3 regions of the Bacillus sp. WC2503 genome follow, and region 3 is predicted to be linked to each of the others. Evidence: riboswitches for the same ligand, from Rfam matches in the RefSeq annotation. Region 3 holds a riboswitch; each other region holds the start of a gene.
The links. A riboswitch is a leader RNA that binds a small molecule or an ion and turns the genes downstream of it on or off. The one in region 3 is predicted to bind lysine.
Positions count from the first base shown of each region.

Region 1 (2,280 bases), 2.1 Mb from region 3:
TAGAAAGCAAATCCAATTACGAATAAACCAATTCCGAGAAGGAACGTTTTTATATCGGATGCACCGGTTTTAATAACCCATAGTGCGTAGCAAAGTGCGATCACTGCGACTATACCATCTGTAATTCTTGCCCGCATTTCATTTTTATATGTTTCACCAGTTGCGACTAATTTTAACTGGAAGATCGGTGAAACGAGATATGGAATGAGGTAGGCCAGTGTTGATACGGTAATAACGAATGTATAAGCTTCCGCAATAGTTCCTGATAATGTTGAGAATAAGAATACTTGCGACATAATGTTTGTTAATCGTAATGAGTAAATTGGACTTCCTTTTTTATTTGTTTTTGTGAAGAAGGAAGGGAAGAAACCTTCTTTTGCTGCTTGATACGGTACTTCTGAGCTTAATAAAATCCAGCCTAAGATAGAACCGAATAGGGAAGTAAGAGCAAGTAATGCCATCAGTTTCCCGCCGCCATGACCCATTGCAGCATTTAGTGCATCTGCTAACGGACGTTCAGAAGCTTGTAATGTATCAACGTGAAGGACACCCATTGTTAAAATTGTAATTCCTAAGTAAATTGCAACTGTAATAAGTAATCCCGCAACTGTTGCCCGTTTTACCGTTTTTGGAGAAACAGCCCGGTTTGATAAAAGAACGGCTGATTCAATTCCGATAAACGCCCAAAGCGTTGTAAGAGCGGCTAAATTTACTTGTGAAAGAAGACCGTGTGATACACCTGATTTATCGATCATCGGTGTGTACCATTGTCCAAACTTAGAAGCTTCGAATGCAAATAACGTAACGACGATAAATAAAAGGAATCCAGTCACTTTCGTTGTTGTTGCTAAGAAGTTTAGCTTTCCAGCTCCGCTTACACCATTAGTTAATATAATATGAGTTCCCCAAAGTAAGATGGAACAAATCGTAAATGTAATTAGTTTTCCGACTTCTATGTTAAACGAACCGATTGAAAATAGTAGTCGCGTATCTTTCATAATTGGGAAGAAAAGTGATAAATATCCCGCGAAAGATGTAATGATGGCAACGTTACTTGCCCAGTTTGCAACCCAATATCCCCATACCATACTGAAACCAGCCATTTTTTTCTTTTTTGGTGTTGAGAATAAAGCATATGCATGACTTTGTGGTCCTGTCGTTAAATCAGGACGACGAATTGCTAAATTACCAAAAACAAGAGCTAGCATTAAAACACCAAACCCTGTTGTTAACCAAGCTAAAGTGACACCGAGTGGGCTTGCTGTTTGTGCCAACGTACTTGGCACCATGAAAATCCCAGCGCCAACCATATTACCGACAACGAAAGCTGTTAGTACCCAAAAGCCCCATTTTTTTTGTTGCATAGAAAATACCTCCAAAGTTAGTATAACCAAGTCAAGCGAGGAGATATGTATGTCTTCCGATTAGAGAAGAGAAGTCCCAAACAAAACAAAAAAAGCACGTAATCTGCCGCTACATGCTTTCTATCTTATAAGAAACCCACGACATACCTCTCGATAGCTCTCCACAAACGAAACGTTTGTGACAGTTCTGCACTTATTAAATGCAGACCCAGCAAGTGTGCATGGTGGACACGACTTACTTCGGCAATCATTCCTTTCTCATTTCTTCATCAATGCCACTACATCTCCTGAAATGATACTCTTAATGACTGCAACCTCTACCTCACCGAGATACGAATGAGGATTTAAATATTAAATTAACGTATTTAAGAGTAACAAATGTATTTTTATACGTCAATGGATATAGTAATAATCAGATTATAGAGAAGAGTTTGTGATTAAAAGAGAGAGGGATTATTATGTAATATTGAATTTTCATAATATAATAAATGTTATTGACGCTAGAAGATTGAGAAGGGGATGAAGTATATGTCTGTATGTCATAAACATTCAGTAATAGGTGTGCTAGATTCGGGAGTTGGGGGATTAACAGTTGCGAGTGAAATTATAAGACAATTGCCTAAAGAGAGCATTTATTATATTGGTGATAATGAGCGTTGTCCGTATGGGCCAAGAAGTGTAGAAGAGGTACAATCTTTCGTATTTGAAATGGTTGAGTTCCTCAAACAGTTTCCGTTAAAAGCGCTAGTGGTAGCATGTAATACTGCTGCAGCTGCTGCATTGACTGCGCTGCAAGAAGCACTGTCTATTCCGGTTATTGGCGTTATACATCCGGGAGCAAGAGCGGCAATTAAAGTGACAAAGAAAGGGGAAATCGGAGTAATTGGAACTGTAGGTACGATACAGTCTAATATGT
Region 1 covers NZ_JBQYMD010000001.1:197,593-199,872, forward strand. The annotation lists gene ACUN26_RS01120 (amino acid permease) at 1-1,364, opposite strand, end outside; lysine riboswitch at 1,511-1,692, opposite strand; gene racE (glutamate racemase) at 1,893-2,280, shown strand, end outside.
Region 1: linked by a shared signal. The riboswitch ahead of ACUN26_RS01120 (amino acid permease) and the one ahead of ACUN26_RS12030 (amino acid permease) in region 3 are both predicted to bind lysine.

Region 2 (2,280 bases), 1.3 Mb from region 3:
AATGATTTTTGGATATCGATAATATATTAAAAAGCTGTTTGCGTAGAGTCTTGAAATCTATGCAAACAGCTTTTTATTTATATAGGAAAGAAATAGATTAATATGTTTTTGTAAGTTGCAATAAAAATATTAAATTAGCTCATTTGCACTAAAGGCTCAATTTTCGCCATAAATGATTGATGAAGTGCTTCCACACCTGTTACTAAATGAAGGCGGTCAATAACGACAGACACTTTAATTTCAGATGTACTTACCATTTTAATATGAATATCTTCTTCTTTTAAAGTAGTGAACATATTCGCAGCAACACCTGGATTAGATACCATACCAGATCCTACAATTGATACTTTTGCTAAATGATTTTCATGTTCTACAGACTCATAGTGAAGATCTTCTTGGTTCTGTTCCAATACTTCTAGTGTTTCTTGTAAGTCATTAGAATGGATAGAGAAGGAAAGATGAACAGTTCCTTCATTTGTAATACTTTGAATAATAATATCTACATTAATATGTGCGTTAGCTAACGTAGAGAAAATTATTGAAAGTGAACCTTGTTCCAATCCTTTCACTGTGACACGTGTAATATTATCTTCAAAAGCAATACCTTTAACGATTGATTGTTGTTCCATGTTACATTCTCCTTTTACAATTGTTCCGTTTTCTTGTTCCATACTTGAGCGAACTTCTAAAACGACATGATGATTTTTGGCAAATTCAACAGCACGTGGATGTAATACGCCGGCGCCGAGGTTTGCCAGTTCTAACATTTCATCATAAGAAATTTCATCTAATTTGTAAGCTGTCTTTACAACTCGTGGATCCGTCGTGTATACGCCTGTTACATCCGTATAAATATCACATTTTTTCGCTTTTAGTGCCGCTGCTAATGCAACAGCTGTCGTATCAGAGCCACCACGTCCAAGCGTTGTAATTTCATTTTTTTCACTGATTCCTTGGAAACCAGCTACGATAACAATCGTGCCTTCAGTAAGATAAGACTGAATACGCTCAACGTTAATGTCAGTAATCCGTGCACTACTGTGTACAGATTCTGTCGTAATACCAGCTTGCCATCCTGTTAATGAAATTGCGTTATAACCTTTTGCTTGTAGTACCATTGTTAATAATGAAATAGTTACTTGTTCTCCTGTAGATAGAAGCATATCCATTTCACGTTTACTCGGATTTTCCGCAATAGCGTTAGCAAGTGCTACAAGTTCATCTGTGCTTTTCCCCATTGCTGAAACGACAGAGACGATACTATGTCCTCGTTCATATTCTTCAATAATTAAATTTGCCACATGTTGAATGCGCTCAACACTTCCGACAGAAGTACCACCAAATTTTTGTACAATCGTTTCCATTACGAATTCCTTCTTTCGTCCATTTTTAAGAATAGATTAGGACATATATAAATCCCAATATTCCTGTAGTTACCAGAGAGAAAAACAAAAAACACCATCTCAAATAAGTGAGGATGGTGCTGTTACAGGAAAAGGGAAACAGAAAACGGAGCTAATAAAAAAACCGCCAAAAAAGGAATACCATGAAAATGATATCTCTTTTTTGTAGATAGCTCTTCATACGTACATGTCTGTACATATGACAGTTCTGTTTCTATTCGAAAACAGCCCCAATTGATAAATGCAGAGAAATTTATCAATTTCGGCAACACTTCCTTTCATCCAATTTCATAGACATCTCTGTGTCTCCATTAGAATACTCATAAGTATTGCAACCTCTATCTCACGTTTTAGGCGAGAGTGTTTGATTTATGAAGTTGTTGGTAACATTTGTTTTATAATAATTTAAATTATTCAGGGAATCAAGTGTTTTATATGTATTTTCAAAATTCTTTCTTTTTAGAGATAAAGTTTGTGAAAAATGTAGCAAAATACATATATTACATGTACATTAAAAATATAGAGTGTAGGAGGTCGGAGTATGAAAAGAAAAAGGCCTATTTATGTTGCAACAGAAATGAAAACGACAATAGAGAAATTATGGGAATATACGCAAGAACCAGACCTACATACAGAATGGGATGCTCGTTTTACTGAAATTTCGTATTTAGAGAAAAAAGAGGGAGAACCACAGAAGTTTTTATATAAAACAAAGATAGGATTTGGGCTTGAAATAGGCGGAGAAGGGGAATCGATAGGTGAAATAAGAAAAGAAACTGGTGAACGGATTTCTTCTTTGAAATTTTGGACAGACAATACATTATCACTTATACGAATAGGGCGTGGTTATTGGAAGTATACACCGCATAAAGAGTGT
Region 2 covers NZ_JBQYMD010000001.1:1,020,283-1,022,562, forward strand. The annotation lists gene ACUN26_RS05480 (aspartate kinase) at 135-1,364, opposite strand; lysine riboswitch at 1,566-1,752, opposite strand; gene ACUN26_RS05485 (DoxX-like family protein) at 1,945-2,280, shown strand, end outside.
Region 2: linked by a shared signal. The riboswitch ahead of ACUN26_RS05480 (aspartate kinase) and the one ahead of ACUN26_RS12030 (amino acid permease) in region 3 are both predicted to bind lysine.

Region 3 (2,280 bases):
AAAATTACGATGACGCAAAGTGTAAATGCGAAGATTGGACCGAATGGGAACCATTTTGCTCTATATGGTAAGTCTTTTAAATCTTTTCCTTGTGCGATATATGCTTTACGGAAGCGGTAATGACTAATTGCAATACCAACCCATGCGATAAAGCCAGACATACCAGAAGCGTTTAATAACCAAATATATACAACACCGTCACCGAATAAAGAAGCGATGAAAGCGACGCTACCAACTACTGATGTTGCGATTAGAGCGTTAACAGGTACACCACGGCTATCTAATTTGCCTAAAAACTTTGGTGCTTTTCCTTGACGAGCTAAATCCCAAAGCATACGAGTTGATGCGTACATGCCAGAGTTACCAGCAGATAAAACTGCCGTTAAAATAACAGCGTTCATAACAGAAGCAGCAAAGGCAACGCCCGCTTTTTCAAATACAAGTGTAAATGGACTTACTGTAACATCACTTGCTGCAAGACTTTCAGTTGTATAAGGAATTAATAAACCGATAACGAGAATTGCAAGGATATAGAATAAAAGAATGCGCCAAAAGATCGAACGAATTGCTTTTGGGATATTGCGTTCTGGATCAGACGTTTCACCAGCAGCTACACCTAATAATTCAGTTCCTTGGAAGGAGAAACCAGCAGCCATAAATACACCGATAATTGCCATGATACCGCCGTTAAATGGAGCATCTGCAACAGTGAAGTTTTTAAAGCCGACAGATTCGCCGCCCATAATTCCAAAAATCATCATGAAGCCGACAACTAAGAAGATAATAATAGTAACTACTTTAATAAGTGCGAACCAATATTCAGATTCACCAAAACCTTTAACAGATAAATAGTTTAAGAGAAAAATAATAGCTAAGCATAATCCACTCCAAATGAGGGAAGGGGTATCAGGGAACCAAAATTTCATAATTAATGTTACGGCCGCTAGTTCTGCCGCAATTGTAATCGCCCAGTTATACCAATAGTTCCATCCAAGTGCAAAGCCAAGTGATGGATCAACAAATTTTGTTGCATACGTGCTAAAAGATCCAGTAACAGGCATGTAAGCTGCAAGTTCAGCTAAGCTTGTCATTAAGAAATACACCATAATTCCAATTGCGGCGTATGCGATTAGTGCACCGCCAGGACCAGCTGAATGGATTACACCACCGCTGGCAAGAAATAGTCCGGTACCGATTGTACCACCGAGAGAAATCATCGTAAGGTGACGAGATTTTAATCCGCGTTTTAATTCACCTTGTCCTTGTGTAGTTTGCGTTTTAGAGGTAGATTGATTTGTTGCGCTATTCATGTTCAACACTCCTTTTCTTGTAGGTTAGGAAGGAGCGGGGGAGAAAAATACAAAAAACCGCCAAAGGAATTAGGCGGAACGTTTCACAAATAACCACCCCATCATACCCTTCCGTTAAGATAGCACCCCACGTTTACACGGTAATTTTGTAAACGTGACAGTTCTGTTCCTTTCGGAGACAGCCCCAGCTCATACTTCCAGAGAAGAAATACAAACTTCGGCAACTTTTCCTTTCAAACGGAGTCAGTGACATTCTCTGTGTCTCGTCCGTTTTACTTTTAAAAGTCGCAACCTCTACCTCATCGGATTGATGAGGATTTATATATTGCTAAGATATTTAATATATGGCAATTGTAATGAGTTTCTGAATATATTGCAAGGAATTTTGTTAGGAAAAGTCAAAAAATATCGGTTATTGTATAGGAAACGCTTGCATAACTCCACCCGAACCTACTATTATGTAGCAATAAACAAAGAAAAAATTGTTATACAAATGTTTCGCAAAAAATAATGAAAAACCCTTTAAAATTAAAAGAAAATTCAGAAAATATAATTCGACATAACGATTGAAGGGTATCACTTCTTTTATTTTGTTCTAAAGAAAAAACATATGTGCAAATTAAAAGATTGAATATTCTTTCTTTTTTGTAGTAAAATTGAAGTACTGTTTAATTAAAAAGGGGACATCGTTATGAAATTAGAAACAGAAAGATTACATATTATCCCGTGTACGGAAGAATGGGTTCAGATTGCGAAGAATCAAGGATACAATAGCGGCCCGCATATTGCAGGGCATGTAGAAAGTGTAAAACAAGACGCAGCTTTATTACCTTGGGGTGCGTGGTATGTCATTCGAAAAGAAGATGACATCGTACTAGGGGATATAGGATTTAAAGGGAAACCGAACGAGAAACGTACAGTAGAAATTGGTTACGGTTTTATTGAGAAATATTGGAATAAAGGGTATGCT
Region 3 covers NZ_JBQYMD010000001.1:2,344,694-2,346,973, reverse strand. The annotation lists gene ACUN26_RS12030 (amino acid permease) at 1-1,310, opposite strand, end outside; lysine riboswitch at 1,423-1,615, opposite strand; gene ACUN26_RS12025 (GNAT family N-acetyltransferase) at 2,002-2,280, shown strand, end outside.